3 regions of the Paenibacillus sp. YAF4_2 genome follow, and region 2 is predicted to be linked to each of the others. Evidence: predicted binding sites of a transcription regulator. Region 2 holds the regulator's gene; each other region holds the start of a gene.

Region 1 (6,596 bases), on a different contig from region 2:
CGCAATATGACTACAGCCATTTTGATATGATTATCGAGCTTCGTAATACACCAGACGAAGAAATTACATACGAATCATTCACAGCCAATTATTCTGATAATGAATTCTAGCAGAGAGGAGTAGACACCATGTCAGATTTAGGAGCGTTGCTGCGTCAAGCAAGGGAAGAACGCGGATTAACGCTTGAGGATGTACAGGAAACGACGAAAATACGCAAACGTTATCTGGAAGCAATCGAAAGCGGCGATCACAGCGTGCTGCCTGGAACCTTCTATTTACGCGCTTTTGTAAAAAATTATTGTGATGCTGTAGGTCTTGATGCAGATGAAGTATTGCGTCTATACCAGCATGAGGTTCCTGCCTCAGTTACTGATCAGATTGTAGAAGCGGTACCAACGAGACAACCTAAGCGTGTTCAAACACGCTCATCGGAACGGATTAGCAAGCTCAGCTTCAACGTGATGATGTGGTCGTTCCTGATCCTGATCGTCGTTGTCGTATGGGTTTATTTCGTTAATAACAAATCCAGCGATACGAAAGAAATGGACGATACCAATATTACGGATCAGGCATCACCGCCTGCTGAGACCCAATCGCCAGACACGTCGAATGGCGGTACTGGTACTCCAACTTCGACACCTACGCCAACACCAAGTCAAGACCCAACTACACTAACGTTCTCGTCTAAGATCGGTAAGGTGGATCATTATGACGTCGCTCCGGCAGGCGTGCTGCATAAAGTGGAGATTAAGGTCTCCGGCGGCCCAAGCTGGACTGAAGTGCGTAAGGGCAGTAAAGACGGCGAAGCTCTAATTTCGAAAAATGCAGAGGATGGATCTGTTCTCACTTATGATCTTGATCAGTCACTTTACATTAATGTAGGCCGTGCTGACCTCAGTGTCATTACGGTTGATGGTGTAGTGATCAATGATGGGGATCGTGCAGGATCGAAGAAAATCCAACTGAACCCTGCTGAGGGTGCCGGAGGGACAGAGGGAACACAAAGCCAAAGTCCTGATAATACATCAACACCTGGGGATACAGCAGACACAAATAACCAGCAAGGAACGGAATAGAACAAAGGGAGAGTTGTTTAAAGATGAGTTCAGAAAGTTCATTTGATATTGTATCGAAGATGGATATGCAAGAGTTAAACAATGCCATTACACAAGCGGAACGCGAGATCGAGACGCGTTTTGACTTTAAAGGAAGTAAGAGCAGCATCAAGCTTGAGAAGGAAGAACTTATCATTATTTCCGATGATGATTTCAAGCTGGAGAGTGTTCTTGATATTCTGAAGTCGAAGATGGCTAAGCGTGGAGTTCCGATTAAAAACTTGGAATATGGCAAGGTCGAATCTGCTTCTGCGCATACCGTTCGTCAACGGATTAAGCTCAAGCAAGGTATTGAGCAAGATGATTCCAAGAAAATCAATATTCTTATTCGTGACTCCAAGCTGAAGGTGAAGAGCCAAATTCAGGGCGACCAGATCCGTGTAACCGGAAAAAGCCGTGATGATTTGCAGGCTGTTATGGCTTTGCTTCGCGGTGCGGATTTGAAAATCGAGCTGCAGTTCACGAACTACCGTTAATACGCCTTAATCCGGCCCTTCGCTGACGCTCCACGCGGCGGTTGAAGGGCTTTCGAACGATGATGCTTTCGTGTTTTGACACAGGAAATGGCATGTATTATACTAGTTGATAGCTTTTGGAAACGATCCGGGGGACATATAAATGACAGTACAAGCAATCATGCATCATAGCAGGAACAAGGCTAAACGCAATTCGGATTTGACCGGGGGTGTATACTAATGAACCTGGCGAATAGGATAACGCTGGCTAGAATTATTTTAGTGCCGATCATTATGGTATTTCTGCTCGTCAATATTGATATTAAGCCGCTTGAGTTCGGCGACGATTACTCCATTACATACAATCAGATCATAGCGGCTATCATCTTTATCATAGCGGCAAGTACTGATGGGCTCGATGGCTACATCGCACGTAAGAACAAGATCGTAACGAACCTTGGGAAACTTCTTGATCCGCTTGCAGACAAACTGCTTGTTGCAGCTGTCTTGATCTCACTTGTGCAGATGGACAAGTTAGCGGCATGGATGGCGATCGTTATTATCAGTCGTGAATTTGCGGTAACAGGTTTGCGTCAGATTGCTCTTCTTGATGGCAGTGTTATGGCTGCGAGCACTTGGGGCAAATGGAAGACAGCCGTTCAAATTACGATGATTATTTCGCTCTTGCTCAACAACTTTCCGTTCTCGTTCATCGATTTTCCGTTTGACGAGATCATTAGCTGGCTGGCCGTTCTGATTACGGTGTATTCCGGCTTTGATTATTTCTTCAAGAATAAACATTTGATTCCTGTGCAATAAACATAAGTAACAATAAAGCATCTTTCCTGAAGAGGAGAGGTGCTTTTGCTTCCTAATGCTAAAAATCAAGGGGGAAATCGAGTGAAAGCGGAAATTATTGCAGTTGGTACGGAGCTGCTGCTTGGTCAGATTGTAAATACAAACGCACAGTACTTGTCAAGAAAGCTTGCCACGTTTGGCATTGATGTTTACTTTCAAACGGTAGTTGGCGATAATTCAGCCCGCATTCGTCAAGCAATTGAGATTGCGCGTGAACGTGCAGATTTGCTCGTCTTTACCGGCGGTATTGGTCCTACACAGGATGACTTGACGAAGGATGTGCTCGCGGCTTATTTAAATAGGAGTCTTTCTATCCACCAGCCGTCCATGGATAAGATCGAGCACATGTTCAGCTCCCGAGGCATTCATATGGTGGAGAGCAATAGGCGGCAAGCGTTGATGATTGATGGCAGCGTACCGATCGATAATGAAGCGGGACTCGCTGTTGGGAATGGGCTTTCTGAAGAGGGGACACATTATTTGATGCTTCCTGGTCCGCCGCGTGAAATGAAGCCTATGATGGAAGGTCCTGGTGCGGAATGGCTGCGATCTATCCTTAGTACGGAAGAGCCGCTGTATTCACGGGTTCTTATGTTTGCAGGTATTGGCGAATCTACGCTTGAAGCAAAGCTTATTGATCTTATCGAAGCACAATCTGATCCTACCATTGCCCCTTATGCAAAGGAGGGCGAAGTTGCGATCCGTGTGTCAACAAAAGCGGCTAATGAAACAGATGCAACGGCGAAGCTTGATAAAACCACTGCAGATATCATGCAGCGTGTAGGTCAACACTTATATGCACGAGAAGAAATTACATTAGAAGAACAGATTGTTCAGCTGCTTCGGGCTTCCAGAAGAAAGCTTTCGACTGCGGAAAGTATAAGCGGGGGGCTGCTAGCGGAGCTAATTACCGGCATTCCAGGCAGCAGCGGCGAATATTCAGGTGGTGTCGTGACCTATACAAACGAAATGAAGCATAAGCTTCTTGGCATTCCAATGGCCCAACTAGAGGGTGATGGAGCACCTGGTGCAATCAGTGAGTCGACTGCTGCGATGATGGCTGAGCGAGTACGCCAGATTGGTGATTCGGATTTTGGTGTATCCTTAACGGGTGTTGCTGGTCCGGCTCAAGCAGAAGGCCATCCGGTAGGGCTTGTCTACTATGCGGTTGCAGAGCGGGGGAAGCCGACGTCGGTCTTTACCGGTCATTTCTCGGGAACTCGATCGATTATCCGTATTCGAGCTGTTAAAGCTGCCTTATATCAATTATGGCTTAAACTAGGCGAATAATAATTTGTCGGATTAACGCGAAAAAGCTTGCGGGATTGTACCAGTTCCGTTATAATTGTCAGTATACGGAAGAACCGTGGCGAAGATTACTTTGCTGCGGTTTTTTTATGTCTATTTTTAAAAGTCACTTAAGATGGGGTATCACCATAGGAATGAAAGGACGTGGAAATAAAAAGACGAATGTATGTTCGAAAAAAAGCTTGGCTTTTGACTAGAAACAAGGTATCATACAATTATAAATGAATGAAGGATGTGAGTGGCTTGTCGGATCGTCGTGCTGCTTTAGAGATGGCTTTACGTCAAATTGAGAAACAATTTGGTAAAGGTTCCATCATGAAATTAGGAGAATCCACACATATGCAAGTTGAAACCGTGCCGAGCGGTTCCCTTGCTTTAGATATTGCACTTGGAATTGGCGGTTTACCGAGAGGTCGTATTATCGAGGTTTATGGACCGGAATCCTCCGGTAAAACAACAGTTGCCCTTCACGCGATTGCGGAAGTACAACGTATTGGCGGACAAGCAGCGTTTATCGATGCCGAGCATGCGCTCGATCCATCGTACGCAAATAAGCTTGGCGTTAACATCGATGAGTTGCTGTTGTCTCAACCAGATACAGGAGAGCAAGCACTTGAAATTGCAGAAGCTCTTGTACGCAGCGGCGCTGTTGACATTATCGTTATCGACTCCGTTGCGGCTCTTGTACCAAAAGCAGAGATTGAAGGCGACATGGGTGATTCCCACGTTGGTCTGCAAGCACGTCTGATGTCACAAGCACTTCGTAAGTTGGGCGGCGCAATCAGCAAGTCGAAGACAATTGCAATCTTCATCAACCAATTGCGTGAGAAAGTCGGCGTTATGTTTGGTAACCCGGAGACAACGCCAGGCGGACGCGCACTCAAGTTCTATTCTTCCGTTCGTCTTGATGTCCGCCGTATTGAAACAATCAAACAAGGCAACGACATGGTTGGTAACCGTACGCGTATCAAAGTCGTTAAGAATAAAGTTGCTCCGCCATTTAAGCAAGCTGAGGTCGATATTATGTACGGTGAGGGCATTTCGAGAGAAGGTAGCCTTGTCGATATTGGCACAGAGATGGACATCGTTCAGAAGAGTGGAGCATGGTTCTCCTACAATGGTGATCGCTTAGGTCAAGGCCGCGAGAACGCGAAGCAGTTCTTGAAGGATCATCCGCAGATTGCTGCAGTAATCGAGAAGCAAATCCGTGAACAAAGCAACTTGTCTGCTTCGGCAGAGCCAGCTGACTTCTCGAAAGATGATGACGATGATTTCGATGAGTCGGAACTTGATGATTAATAATTCAACTTTCGCAGCTATGAATCCATACTGCGGAAGTTAAGTTAATAGCTTAGGAGCAACGCCGTCCCATTGAGGGCGGCGTTGCTCCTTTTTCGCCATAACGAACGGAGTGAGTCCTAAATGATTATCGAGATTTCATCGGTCGAACAGGACCGCAAGGAACGAAAGCGTTACAACATCTTCACGAATGGCATGGAAGAGCCGCTATTCTCGGTTCACGAGGATTTGTTAATTAAGCACCGATTATTTAAGGGTACGTCGCTCAGCACGGAGGAAATTACCGAGATAACGGAAGAAGATGATCGTTACAGGGCTTATGCGCTAGCTATTTACTATTTGGGGTTCAAAGCAAGGACTCGCAAAGAAATTGAGCAATATTTAATGCGCAAGGCGTTCGAGCCGGAGCCAATTGCTTATGCGCTTGAACGTTTAGAATCGGAGCATATTGTTGATGATGAAGAGTATGCGCGGCAATTTGCCAAGCAGCGTATCCGTTATAGTCAAAAAGGCCGCCGTTGGATTAAGCAGGAGCTGCAGCAGCGAGGAGTAACAAATCAAGCTGCGTCAGAAGCACTGGAAGCCATCGACCGGGATGATGAACTTGCGTCAGCGATTCATGCCGCAAAGAAGAAATGGCGCTCCCTTAAAGGAGAAAATAGAGAGAAACGTCAAAAACTCCTCTCCTTTTTAATGCGAAGAGGGTTTCCTTCGGATGTCGTCAAAGAGGCGGCAAAAGCAGCTATAGATGAAGCGGAAATGGAACAGGCAGATGACGATGATGGGCTTTTGCTTGACAATTGATTTTGCCAAAAGATAAAATAAAATTGTATTCCTTTTATATCAGATCAATTTTCCTTCCAAAAGTTGATTTGAAACGATTATTTTCGTCAATAAGTTTGAGAATGAATCGGTATGGAAACCGGCTAAAAACCTAATATCATCCCAAGCATTGCCTTGGTGAATGCAACGAGGAGGTGAACAAATGGACCCTATTTGGACGGTGTTGATCTGTCTCGTTGTTGGCGTTATTTTCTTTGGGATTGGTTATTTTATTCGCAAGTCGATTGCCGAGGCCAAAATTTCCAGCGCTGAGCAAGCTGCTGTTGTCATCGTAGAAAGTGCGAAGAAGGAAGCAGAAGCTCAGAAGAAAGAAACGGTGCTCGAAGCAAAAGATGAAATCCACAAACTCCGTACGGAGGCTGAAAAAGACATCCGAGAGCGGCGTAATGAGTCTTTGCGTCAAGAAAGACGTTTGCTCCAGAAAGAGGAGTCGCTGGATAAAAAGATAGAAGCACTCGAGCGCAAAGAAGAGTTAGTTGCCAACAAAGAGAAACGGATCGATGACACACAAGAACAAATTGATTCCATTTACAAGCAGCAGCTTAGTGAATTGGAGCGTATCTCCAGCTTGACTATGGAAGATGCGAAATCGATTATTTTGTCGAATGTGGAACAGGAAGTACGTCACGAAACAGCACAGATGATCAAAGAGATCGAGCAGCAAGCGAAAGAAGAAGCCGATCGTAAGGCGCGGGACATTATTTCACTCGCTATTCAA
Region 2 (6,596 bases):
GCTTTATAATTGGGCTTATCAGTTAATTTCTATAGGGAAAGAGGGATTGAGAATGGCTGAAATTCGCATTCGCAATACAAATGAGCGTATTTCTGGTGAGCAGAACGTTCGTGAGTTTTTAGAAAATCAAGAAGTTTTGTATGAACATTGGGACGCTACTAAGCTGCCTGCACCACTTAAAGAGAAGTTTATTCTCTCCGATGAAGAGAAAGCAGAAGTCTTGTCTACCTTTAACGATGAGATTACAGATCTCGCCGCTCGTCGCGGTTATAAAACATGGGACATCATCACGTTGTCCGATGCTACTCCTAACCTGGATGAACTGCTGAAAAAATTCGAATCCGTACACACACATACGGAAGATGAAGTACGTGCCATTACAGCTGGTAAAGGCATCTTCGTTATCAAAGGTACAGAAGAAGTTGGTTACTTCGACGTTGAGCTTGAAGCTGGCGACGTTATTTCCGTACCAGAGAGAATCCCTCACTTCTTTACATTGATGGACAATCGCCAAATCGTAGCGGTACGTCTGTTCATCGAAACAGAAGGCTGGATTGCACATCCATTCGAAGACCCTGCATTCGTAAAATAAGAAAACCTATATCGAAGTCATTCGATGATGAGCGACCGCGTTTAACGGTTGGTTTTATCGCCAAATAGAATTTCAAATTATATTATCTCAGAAATTTATAAATTCCAATGTGGAAATCATTCGATTGTGGAAATCAAAAAGCCCCTCGCACCATCATCAGATGGCTCTAGGGGCTTTGTCTTGTCCATTATTGCTCCAGCAACAGCAGAAGCTCTTCCAAATGAGCGATTTCATGCGATGGGATGATGTCATCATTGCGGACAGCACTATGACGATTCACCCAAACAGATGTCATACCAATGGTGTTAGCTCCGAGAATATCGGTCGTCAGTTTGTCGCCAACCATGATGCCGTGTTCCGGTTCAATGCCCAAGCGTTCCAATGCATGACGGAAGATCGATGCAGCGGGCTTACCTTCCCCGAATTCTCCCGAAATAATAATGTGATCGAAATAAGGAGCAAGCTCAGGAACTCCTGCCAGCTTCTCACGCTGCAGGTCTGGCGAACCATTCGTCAGCAGGAGCAGCTTGTACTTGCCTTTTAGTGCATCAAGCACACGGAAGGTTTCATCATATACGATAGGACGGCTGCGGCGTTCTGCAGGGAATTGTTCAGCAAGCTTAGCACCGAGCACTTCATCCTCTACACCAAGCGCACGCAGGCCGCGAGTCCAAGCATCTTTACGATAATCAGGAGCAAGCTTCTCCAGATTACGGAACTCCTCTTGCTCTCCTTCGCGGAAGTTAGCCCATAGTCCTTCGAAAGGATTAATCCCAATCATTTTCGTGAACGGGAACGTTTCATAGGATTCATACAACGCACGAGCTTCTCTGCGCACGGATTCTTCCAATTGCTCAGGATCCACGCCAGCAGCTTCAGCGCCAGCTTTACATGTTGTTTCAAATGCTTCTTTTACACTGCGGTCATCCCACAGCAAAGTATCATCAAGATCAAATAAAACGGCTTGCTTCCCCATAATTCGCATAACTCTCCTACTCTGCTTCTATTTTTCTTCAAAAGGCAAATTGTGTATTTTAGCAAAATCCTTTAATTTAGCGCTGATTTCATCCGTAGGATAACGATTCAGCAAACGCGAGAATACCCAATTAGCACCTTTTTGCTGCATGATGATAATTGCACCCTTTTGTACGCTGATTCCTTTAATATTTGACACTGGAAGCTGCTTATCGCCAGTCATTTTGCGGGTTTGGATATAATCCTTACCAATCGAGATATACGGACGGCGCAATAAGAAGACCAATGCCAGTAATAAATAACAGCCAATCGTTACCCATAACATCGTTGATGGCTCAAAATCAGGAGCAGAAGTTACCATAAAGGTATACATACCGATCATCAATACGAGCACGATTGGAAATATGTAGTTACGGCCGGTAAAGCGATCCGTTTTGGGTTTTCCAGATGATGTAGTACCAATCTGTGAAACACCATGCTTTTTACGCGCTTTATTAATTTGGTTCGTATTTTTGCGCACTTTGCGCTCCCACGTACGTGACAAGCCAATTCCTCCTAGTGTATATTGCAGGGCGCCGTTCATGGAACGGCGCCAGTGCTAACTATATAAAATCCAGACCAACTTAATGGGTTACACCCTTTTGCTCGTCGTCGTCCACAATTTCAATCGTATCCAACTGCTGTCGGAAATTTCTTTTGAAATTATCCAAATATTGTTGACGCAATACGGCACGTTCAGCAATTTCCTCTTCAGTTAAACCCACTGTTTTATTTTTACGGGATAATTCATTAATACGCGCGATGATTTCTTCCACTGCCTTCACCTCATTTGTACAATACTCATCTCTTCTTACCTATTTTGACTTTTTACGCGAGCAATTGTCAAGGTAATGATATAAGAATAGACAAATGGACAGGGAATAAAACGCACATCCTGTGCGCTACTCCCTGTCCATCTTCATAAATAGGTTATTGAGGAATAATTATGATTTGTCCTGGCCTTAGTTCAACGGTACTTAAATGGTTACGTTCTTTGATCTTATAGATGTACTGTCTAATATCCTTGGAACCATCCAGATAACGGTCTGCAATACCCCAGAGTGTATCACCTGCCGTAACAACTACAGTCTCCTCATTCAAGGCTGCTGCTTCTATATGATCGGATGAAGCGTTCGTACGCATCATTAGGAAACTAGTAAAGAGAAGGACAAACACCGCTGCACTTACTACAAGTTTAAAAGCATGACGAGTAACAATATTGCTCCGCGATTTGAAAGATTTAACCGCATCTTCCTTATGGATACTTTTATAAAAAGCTGGATTCATCATCATTATTATCGCTCCCCGAACGTTTGTTCTGTTTTCTTCTGTTCTTAGAATAACACGAACAAATGTTTGTAGTCAACAAAAATGCGAACTTTTGTTTTTAGGAACTTATGTTTGTACGAACTCCGGTTCTATGTTATAATTTTCTTCAAATATATTAATGGAGTGATTTCAGTGTCTAAGATTTCGAACCGCCAACAGTCGATTCTTGAATTTATAAAGAATGAGGTTCGGGACAAAGGATACCCGCCTTCTGTTCGCGAAATCGGCGAAGCGGTTGGCCTGGCATCAAGCTCCACCGTACACGGGCATCTGGATCGGTTAGAGAAGAAAGGCCTTATTAGACGCGATCCTACTAAACCCCGGGCGATCGAAATTTTAGATCAAGACGGTGTTGACGGTATCATCCTCCCCGCTGTAGCACAAGTACCAATCGTCGGCAAGGTAACGGCAGGCGTGCCGATTACTGCGACTGAGAATATTGAAGATTATTTCCCATTAGCCGCTCATTTCGTCGGAAATGATCAAGTATTTATCTTGAATGTCATTGGCGAGAGCATGATTGAAGCTGGTATACATAACGGTGATCTTGTCATCGTACGCCAGCAGCAAACGGCGAACAACGGTGATATCGTTGTAGCAATGACGGAAGATGACGAAGCGACTGTAAAGACTTTTTACAAAGAGAAAGACCATATTCGCCTTCAACCGGAGAACTCCACAATGGAGCCCATCCGCTTGAACACAGTAACGATTCTCGGTAAAGTGGTTGGGTTGTTCCGTGACTTCCACTAATAACTAACAAAAAGAGGCTGTTCCCGCTGATCCGATTGCTTCATTCGGATAGTGAGAACAGCCTCTTTTTTTGATTTGGATTATAATAGAAAATTTCAACATTACCCAACTACCTTTATATGGTATTATTTCTGTGATGGAATTAGATCTCCTGACCGAGAGGTGACTGCGATTGAAGAAGCGATTAATGAAATCAGAATTCAATAGATCGATATCTGGGGTATGCGGCGGGATCGCCAATTATTTTGAACTATCCGCTTTGTTCGTAAGAGTTATATTCCTCATTTTTATCCCCGCCAATCTAATTATCTATATGATCCTGGCTAACATTATTCCTGATCCTCCCTCTTCTTTATATAAAAAATAACACCCTCGACGCTACGTCGAGGGTGTTTTACATCATAATAGAAATCCTAATAATCCTAGTACAGCGTCAGATACTGATCGCGTTCCCATTGATGAACTTGTGTTTTGTACATGTCCCACTCGATTTCTTTCAATTCGTAGAAGTGAGCCAGAGCGTGCTCGCCAAGTGCTTCGCAGACCACGTCGCTGCGGAGCATTTCGTCGAGAGCTTCCTTCAGATCGGATGGAAGGCTTGGCACACCAGATTCCAGACGCTCTTCTTCCGTCATGATGTAGATGTTGCGATCTACTGGTGCTGGAAGCGGAGTTTTATTCTTAATACCGTCAAGGCCAGCTTTCAACATAACGGCAAGTGCCAGGTATGGGTTAGCAGCTGGATCTGGGTTACGTACCTCGATACGTGTGCTGAGGCCACGGGATGCCGGGATACGGATCATCGGCGAACGGTTACTTGCTGACCAAGCTACATAACAAGGTGCCTCATAACCAGGAACCATCCGTTTGTAGGAATTGATCGTTGGGTTCGTAATAGCTGCCATTGCACGTGCATGCTCCAGAATACCGGCCATGTAGTAACGTGCAGTTTGGCTAAGGCCAAGACGATCTTTCTCATCATAGAACATGTTTGTACTGCCTTGGAACAATGATTGGTGGCAGTGCATACCAGAACCGTTCACGCCAAACAATGGTTTTGGCATAAAGGTTGCATGAAGGCCATGTTGTCTCGCAATTGTCTTAACAACAAGCTTGAATGTTTGAATCTGGTCAGCCGCTTTAATAGCATCTGCATATTTAAAGTCGATTTCGTGCTGGCCTGGAGCTACCTCATGATGAGAAGCTTCAATCTCGAAGCCCATCTCTTCAAGTGTAAGTACGATCTCGCGACGGCAGTTCTCGCCCATATCCATTGGTGCAAGGTCAAAGTAACCACCTTGGTCGTTCAATTCTGTTGTAGGCTCACCGCGGTCATCGGTTTTGAACAGGAAAAATTCCGGTTCAGGACCTACGTTCATCGCTGTAAAGCCCATCTCTTCTGCTTCAAGCAGGGAGCGTTTCAGAATACCACGCGGGTCACCTGCAAATGGTGTGCCATCAGGCATATAGATATCACAGATCAGACGAGCAACGCGATCTTGTGCAACCCAAGGGAATACAACCCAAGTATCCAAATCAGGGTATAAGTACATGTCAGATTCTTCGATACGAACGTAACCTTCGATGGAAGATCCGTCAAACATCATTTTATTGTCCAGTGCTTTATCGAGCTGGCTTACTGGAATTTCCACGTTCTTGATTGTACCAAGCAAATCGGTAAATTGAAGACGGATAAATCGAACGTTCTGTTCCTCTGCAATGCGTTTAATATCCTCTTTCGTGTAACTCACACCGTTCATCTCCTTTTGCTGGTTCGTAAATTAGTAAGACTTAGATTATCGCTTGTTTAAGAAACGCGACAACTGACCTTGAATAAGGGATGCTTGGCCAGGACGTTTCTCGAGCAATTGCTGCTTCAGCAAGCGATGCAGCTGCGCATCGGACAGCTCCTTACGCTTCACTTCTGATTGCTCGCTTACGATTGTAGCGTCGTCCGATTCTTTTGAAACCGGATTCATGACTTGCTTAATGCCAGCAATGTTAACGCCTTTTTCAATCAATGCTTTAATTTCTAACAGACGCTCGACGTCATTAAAAGAGAACAGACGCTGGTTGCCGGCGGTTCTTGCCGGTACAATCAATTCATGCTGTTCGTAATAACGAATTTGACGCGCCGTTAGATCCGTTAGCTTCATTACGATACCGATCGGAAATAAGGCCATGTTTCTACGTATATCGTCACCCATTTCACATCAACCTTCCAGTCGCTCATTTATACGTATATAATAACCCACCTACCAAAAACGTGTCAAGTTGTGTTAGGTTTAATTACGTTTAATTACGTTTAATTGCGATAAGTCCGTTCTTAATGAGTCGACGTAACGCTGTAAGTACACCAAACTTCGCATGGGCAAAGGTCAAGCCGCCTTGCATGTAAGCGATAAAAGGTTCACGTATCGGTGCATCAGCTGATAACTCAAGGCTTCCGCCTTGGATAAACGTTCCCGCCGCCATAATAACAGGATGTTCATATCCTGGCATGTCCCATGGCTCAGGTACGACATGTGCATCAACCGCAGCCGCCTGTTGGATGCCTTGTACAAACGCTATCAGTTGCTCTGCTCCGCCAAATCTAACTGCTTGAATAAGATCTGTGCGAGGCTCGGACCAATGAGGCTTAGTCTCAAAGCCAAGCTGTTCAAACATTGCCGAGGCGAAGACGCTTCCTTTCACAGCTTGTCCAACCAGATGTGGTGCAAGGAACAACCCTTGATATATTCCGCGAAGCGTGTCCAGCATAGCACCAACCTCGCCCCCAATGCCCGGCGCAGTCAGACGAAAGGCTGCCGATTCGACTGCAGCGGCAGTTCCAACGATATAACCACCGGTTGCTGCAAGACCGCCGCCGGGATTTTTGATGAGAGAACCTGCCATTAAATCTACACCT
Region 3 (6,596 bases), on a different contig from region 2:
GAAATTCGTTGGAACGACGACAAGTTCCGCCCATGAACCTGAATGAACCATTCCGAAGACTCTGGCCCCGACTGGAGGCCCCGATCCATCGGCAGCCGACTGTTCTACTACACCGGATAGGTCCCACCCCGGGCGCCACCCTGCATTTGCTCTTATTGTAGTGCGCACCTCGCCAAGATTGAGCGAGATCGCATAAACGCGAACCAATGCTTCCGACGAGGCTGGATGGGGGGCCTCTACTTCGTCGACTTTTAGACGTCCTTGTACAGCGGGATCAACAACAATTGCGCGAATCGTACTCATCATGTGTCTCCTTCTTTCCGAGTTTTTCGTCTAAATCTTTTATTATGCTTTGACATAGTGTCGCTCGACGTTTAGAGTATAAACTATAAAGTTTACTTGAAGGTCAAGACCATTTTGAGGAGATTTTTATGAAAATCCAAGTATTGGCACAAAGGACCGGTTTAACGCCGCCTGCCATTCGCTTTTATGAAAAAGAAGGACTTCTGGATGCCCGCCATGTTCGACGGGAAGAAAACAATTATCGCGACTATTACGAAGTGGCAGTCGATCATCTTCTGATGATGAAAAAGGTTCAAGCCGTAGGATTTACGTTAGCGGAACTCAAAGAAGTGATCCAAGCTTATGAGGTAAATGATCTTCCCCTTTCAAAGAAAATTGAGCTTCTTAGTCAAAAGATGCAGGAGATCGAAAGAAAAAAAGATGAATTGGAGCAAGTTCAAACACATCTGGCACGGATGCTGGCAAACAAGATGGCATTGTTGGATTCTGCGGAAAAAGAGAGTTAACAAGAATTACTATTGAAAAGCTATTCGTAAGAATAGTTTAGCGAACAGGAGCAGGTCGCCGCGGCGCCTGCTCCTGATAAATTGATCTCACTAACCTCCCGTTAGCTGAGACAAGACAAAGGTAACATCTTGGCACCCAACATCAAAGAAAAAACGGTAGACATATGTCTACCGTCCATATCTTCACGTCAACGTTCTTCGGCAGAACAATTGACTTCTATATTATCTCCATCTTGAAAGGTTAATTATACATTGTTATCGACAGTCTTCTCATGTTGTTTATTGATCTCTCAATTCTCCGTAATTACTTCAAACTGGCGTTTAAAAAGCCTCTTGAAGGGGTTTCCTTAACTTTGTATTCATCCTTCCCGTCCAACCATTCTAGCTCATTTATATTTGAATCAAGCTTTTGTCCTGTGGGTTGCAGCTCCTCTTGTTTCGTTTTTTTCTTCATATGTGCATTATTCTTCCATTTGTGCTTTTGTTTCACGTTTCCCTCATCCTTCCACGTCACTCAATGCATTAGAATAAACTATGCATAAGATTGAATTTGGACTGGGAAATAAATAAAACAGGCAGTTATTGACGCCTTGCGCTAATGAAAAAAGCAGCCGATCGGATGACCAGCTGTAATAATCTTTATTCAACTATCCTCTCCCTTTAGCTTTATACCTCTAATGCTTTTACTAATGCCACAAGTAGAAATCTTCTCTTTGCATTACCACCTCAATTTGAGGTGCAACGCCACAATTATTTCGCTGGCTCATAATGCACATGTACTTCTAATACTTCTGAAGTTTTTTCAATTCCACCTCTGTAGCTACTTCATGTGCTTCATAAAAATCAAGGGTTTTATCGATTGACAGGACCACATCAACAACCGCATTACTGCCATAATTTCTAGCTTTCAGATCTTTTACCTCTGGGATTTCCTTCTTGAAATTAGCGCACAAACAAGAATTCAGACTAGAATCGATATTCGTCGTTGTGTTGTTGTTTACTACACTAACACTACATGCATGCTGCAGCGCCGATTACTCTTCTTGTTTGTTTGTTGTACGTACTACACACAACACAACCACCACCACAACACCACCCACACACCCAACTGTTTGAAATTACCTCCAAATATCCCTTGCATAGCGAACATACATTCGGTATATAATAAGATACGAACATACTTTCGTATTTGTATTGGAGTGGGGATTATGGAACGTGTCATTATGCTGATTGACTGCCAGTCGTTCTACGCGTCCGTCGAGAAGGCCGCTCATCCCGAATATAAGAACGATCCGGTCGTTGTGGCCGGCGATCCTTCGCGGCGTTCGGGCATTATTTTGGCTGCTTGTCCGCTTGCGAAGCAGTACGGCGTCACGACTGCCGAGACCCTTGGCGAGGCGCTTGGCAAGTGTCCGCATCTTGTCATTATTAGACCACGCATGCAGGCTTACATCGAAGTCTCGCTTATGATTACCGACATCTTCCGCTCGTTTACCGATTTGGTGGAGCCCTTCTCCATCGACGAGCAGTTCCTGGACGTCACCGGTTCTTTATCTTACTTCGGCACGCCCGATGAGATTGCAACGCAGATCCAGACAAAAATCATGCTCTACACTGGCGTTTGGGCGCGGGTCGGCATCAGCTCCAACAAGATTCTGGCCAAGATGGCCACTGACATTTGGGCGAAAAAGAACGAAGCCGGCGTATTCACGCTCCCGAAAACAGATGTTGAATCACTTTTGTGGCCGCTTCCTGTGAACAAAATGTTTGGCGTTGGCTCGCGGATGACCGCACATTTTCAGCGGATGGGGATTTCCACAATTGGAGATCTCGGCAGCCTCCCGCTTCCGGATTTCAAGCGCAAGCTGCGGGCGCGGATGGGCCGCAACAGCGATATTCAAGCGGAGTTGTTTTGGCAGACGGCCAATGGCATTGACCCAAGTCCGGTAAAACCCAGCACGCACGACGCGCAGCAAGCTGTTGGTCATCAGATGACCCTGCCCCGTGATTACAGTAAGCCGCAGGAAATCGACATCATCCTGCTGGAATTAAGCGAGGAAGTATGCCGCCGCAGCCGCGCGAAGGGTTATATGGGCTGCGTTGTTGCAGCAGGTGCGCAAGGGGCGGATTTCGATCGGCCGACCGGCTTTTTCCGTCAAATGACGGTGCCTGATCCGACTAATATTACGAAGGAAGTATTCGCTGCGGCCCGGACGTTATTTTACGCGCATTGGGATCGTCTCCCCGTCCGCAAGCTGGGCGTTACGTTATCTAAGCTGGTACCTGACGATCAATACCAGCTTTCCCTGTTCGGCAACAGGGAAAAGGAAAGAAAGCTGGATCGCGTCACGGATGCGATCCGTCATAAATTCGGAACGACCTCGATTCTGCGGGCTTCCTCGCTGCTTGAGGCAGCCCAGGCCCGTGAGCGCAGCGTCAAAATTGGAGGACACTACAAATGAGCAAGAAACTGGAAGGCAATGGCCGCTGGGAATCCAGCCGTATGATGCTGCCTGAACATCGAGAGCAATATCTGCAGCGTCGCGAGACGCCGAAAGCTGCCGGACCTGTCCCCGTTCCGAGCAAAGAGGAGCTTGAGCTTATTCGTGACTATGTGCTGCTCCCCATGATGCTGACCATCGTGGATAAGAACTGCAAGGACATTGAATTGTCTCCCTACTCCATGAAGCAGCTGTATATGAAAGCCTCCCGCGTCTTAATGGGCCATATTCACAATGACTTAAACACCGTCCGCAAGGCGCTTAAAGAGCGAAATATCCGCGTATTTCTCGAAGAAAGCGACAGCGAGCATGGAGCGATCCATTATAAGTTCGTCTGCCGCGGCTACGAGGACCGCTTCTCCATGATCCGTGATGCCGCCCGTGCCGAGATCAGCGTCCGCATCGCCAACTATATCTCACTCATGTTTAGGTAACCTTTCACGAACACCGCCAGCTGACCGTTCAGCGCGGTGTTTTTTGTTCAGAAATGGGATATGGTACTTAAATAATACATAACAAGACCTACCACTACGCCCCATACAGCGCCTCCGAACACTTCGATTGGACGGTGGCCGAGCAGCTCCTTCAACTCATCATCCTGCTTTATTTCCGTGGATGAATGAGGATGCAAAAATTTGATTGACTTGGCAATCCTGTTAATAGATGAAGCATGCATGCCCGCATGACGGCGAACGCCTGCAGCATCATACATCGTGATCGCGCTGACGACGGCTGCGATGGCAAACATTGAGGAGGACCAACCATCGTTCATTCCGATAACCGTTGCCAGTGATACCACGGCTGCAGAATGTGAGCTCGGCATTCCTCCCGTCCCAATCGCCCGCGATAGATTCCATGTACCGTCTGAAATAAATCCAAGGGGAATCTTCAAGCCTTGAGCGGTAATAATAGCTGCAAGTGAAGCAATTAGCGGAATGTTATGAAAAATGTTCAATAGCTTCTAGCTCCCTCATGTTGAAGAGTTAATAAAATTTTAAGAAAATGTTGGTACAGTGGGATAAAAAATTACACAAAGGAGATATGATCCGATGTCCATCTTATTCCACTTTCCCATCGCATCTGTGAATGCGAGATGAGCCAAATACGAATAGCTGGGTGGGCTGTCCCCGCTGCGATCGCACTGATTGTATTGTTCCTGTTTCCGGCTAATTCCTATAATGATCCAGATACATTCTGGCATATCGAGAACGGCCGGTATATGATCGACCACATGACTGTGCTCCATCACGCCATCCATACGTTTTACGGGAACAACCTGCCTTATATCCCTCATGAATACGGCTTTGAGTTCATTGAAGGGGCTCTTTATCAGGCATTTGGCTGGCCGGGTACATACCTGCTTACGGCAGTCAGTTTCGCGCTCCTAATGACTGGCCTCTTCCGGTTAATGAAGGTTTCCAGACAGGAGTTAGGCTTAGGAGATCTGCCGTTTGTTTGTACTTTTTTATTAGTACCCGTCGGCTTATGGATCTACTATTGCTATTTTACAAGCCGGCCTCAGATTATTTCCGCCTTCTTAATCGTCTGGTATTTCGTGTGGATGAGAAAATTCAAGCTGACGGATCATTACCGTTACGGCATTGCGATGATGTTCGGCTCCTGTGCGATTGCCAATATCCACGCAGGCGTATGGCCGGTGATTGCGGTATTTTCCGGCATGCAGATCATAGAGACATTATGGGAAAGGTCTATGCGCTGGCGTCACGTGATGATGTACGGAGCGATTGCCTTAGCCGGTATGTTGAATCCGGGCGGCTACCGAAGCATAACCTACGTGCTCGTTGTGACACAGCATCATTACAACCGTCTGATCAATGAATGGAAGCCAATTGACTTCATGAATTGGGAGAACATTCCGATTGTGCTCATGCTGATCTTTTTTGCCTATATTATCCCCTTCACCCTGCACAAAAAAGTGTTCCGGATCCTATTAATGCTGGGCATCGCTTACCTCGGCATAACCAATATCAAGCAAAATTTATTTTTATGGCTGTTTGTTCCCTATTTTGCCGCAACGATGATCCCCTATACATATGGAATTCGATCGCTTGCCAAGCTGCGCCTTCCGTTCAAGCCCAAAACTGCCGCTTTGGGACTCGTTGCCGGTCTTGCCATTAATGCGGTGTTTGTATTCGCTAATCCACCTCAGGTTAACGGGGAGAAATATCCGGTGGATGAGATGACTTATATTCTTGCCCATACCGATCAAGGGGCGCGTCCAAGAGTCATCTCGACATACGGAACGTCCGGCTATGCCATGTACCGCGGCGCTGACGTATTATGTGATGGCCGGCAGGATCCTTTTATTACGGAAGCTTCCAAAGGCATCTTCGGCTGGAATGCGTTCGAGCGTTCCATGTACGGATTCTCGGACAAGCTTCCTCAGATCGTGAAGGCTGACCGGCCGGATTATCTCATTACCCCAAATACCTCATCCTCCCAGCTTCAGCAGCGATGGGAAACAGCCTTTGGCAAGCCCGTCTATTCCGGCAGATATGGCAAAGTATTTGATACCCGCTCCAGCCTTTAGTTCAAACCCCAGCTCCCCAGATCATCTCGCGAAACACGGGATTCTGGGGAATCTTTTACTTTAGAATCGGTATCGTAATAATAATTCGTGTCCAGACGTCTTCCATGCTTTCAACCCGAATCGTTCCATCGTGCTCCTGTACGATTCGCTCTGCGATTGCAAGGCCTAGTCCACTCCCCTTAATCGCGGTGTTCCGCGAAAGATCCGCCCGGTAAAACCGTTCGAATACAAAAGGAAGCGCCTCTTTCGGAATACCTGCACCGTTATCCTCGACGATCAGGTGCAGGCAGTCATTCCCGGTATTAGCAATGAGACGAATCTCTTTATTCGTTTTGTTCATGAACTTCAGGCTGTTCTGAATAATGTTGGCCAGGACGCGCCGGAACGAATCTCGATCCACGCTCATCATAGCCGAACCAGCAATCTGAAAATCCGTTTGAAGCATAACCCCTTCTTTGTCCAACTCGAACCCCAAATCTTCTGCCCAATCATTCAAAAAAGCTGAAATGTTGACCGTTTCAAATGTAAAAGCCAGTCTATCCATATCCAGCTTGGAATATAAAAATAATTCATCAATCAGCCGATCCATCTCTGCTGCCTTGACCGAAATCGTCCGCAAATATTTGTCCGTCTTCTCCAGGGAGATGGCTACCCCTTCCAATAACCCATCCACATATCCGCGAATAGAAGTGATTGGCGTCTTCAGATCATGTGAAATATTCGCAATCAGTTCTT

Evidence for each region. Region 2 encodes LexA, which represses DNA repair genes until DNA is damaged. Its sites were predicted from a motif close to CGAACATATGTTCG; they were not measured.
Region 1: recA (recombinase RecA) is a predicted target of LexA. The motif match lies at 3,896-3,909, and genes of this name have one in related genera.
Region 3: AB4Y93_RS21660 (DNA polymerase IV) is a predicted target of LexA. The motif match lies at 1,953-1,966, and genes of this name have one in related genera.

Annotation. Positions count from the first base shown of each region.
Region 1 covers NZ_JBFRCT010000001.1:720,302-726,897, reverse strand. Annotated here, with positions in the region: gene AB4Y93_RS03675 (DUF3388 domain-containing protein) at 1-110, shown strand, start outside; gene AB4Y93_RS03670 (helix-turn-helix domain-containing protein) at 129-1,076, shown strand; gene AB4Y93_RS03665 (YajQ family cyclic di-GMP-binding protein) at 1,100-1,591, shown strand; gene pgsA (CDP-diacylglycerol--glycerol-3-phosphate 3-phosphatidyltransferase) at 1,811-2,389, shown strand; gene AB4Y93_RS03655 (competence/damage-inducible protein A) at 2,471-3,718, shown strand; gene recA (recombinase RecA) at 3,980-5,035, shown strand; gene AB4Y93_RS03645 (regulatory protein RecX) at 5,159-5,839, shown strand; gene rny (ribonuclease Y) at 6,021-6,596, shown strand, end outside.
Region 2 covers NZ_JBFRCT010000015.1:38,808-45,403, forward strand. Annotated here, with positions in the region: gene AB4Y93_RS26510 (1,2-dihydroxy-3-keto-5-methylthiopentene dioxygenase) at 53-592, shown strand; gene AB4Y93_RS26515 (HAD family hydrolase) at 780-1,568, opposite strand; gene AB4Y93_RS26520 (hypothetical protein) at 1,596-2,111, opposite strand; gene AB4Y93_RS26525 (DUF896 domain-containing protein) at 2,191-2,382, opposite strand; gene AB4Y93_RS26530 (LysM peptidoglycan-binding domain-containing protein) at 2,537-2,899, opposite strand; gene lexA (transcriptional repressor LexA) at 3,068-3,688, shown strand; gene AB4Y93_RS26540 (PspC domain-containing protein) at 3,876-4,055, shown strand; gene glnA (type I glutamate--ammonia ligase) at 4,111-5,439, opposite strand; gene AB4Y93_RS26550 (MerR family transcriptional regulator) at 5,485-5,895, opposite strand; gene AB4Y93_RS26555 (methionine gamma-lyase family protein) at 5,984-6,596, opposite strand, start outside.
Region 3 covers NZ_JBFRCT010000009.1:304,086-310,681, reverse strand. Annotated here, with positions in the region: gene AB4Y93_RS21680 (zinc-binding dehydrogenase) at 1-306, opposite strand, end outside; gene AB4Y93_RS21675 (MerR family transcriptional regulator) at 432-809, shown strand; gene AB4Y93_RS21670 (hypothetical protein) at 1,114-1,299, opposite strand; gene AB4Y93_RS21665 (cation transporter dimerization domain-containing protein) at 1,592-1,762, opposite strand; gene AB4Y93_RS21660 (DNA polymerase IV) at 2,018-3,271, shown strand; gene AB4Y93_RS21655 (hypothetical protein) at 3,268-3,744, shown strand; gene AB4Y93_RS21650 (divergent PAP2 family protein) at 3,792-4,265, opposite strand; gene AB4Y93_RS21645 (hypothetical protein) at 4,404-5,861, shown strand; gene AB4Y93_RS21640 (sensor histidine kinase) at 5,917-6,596, opposite strand, start outside.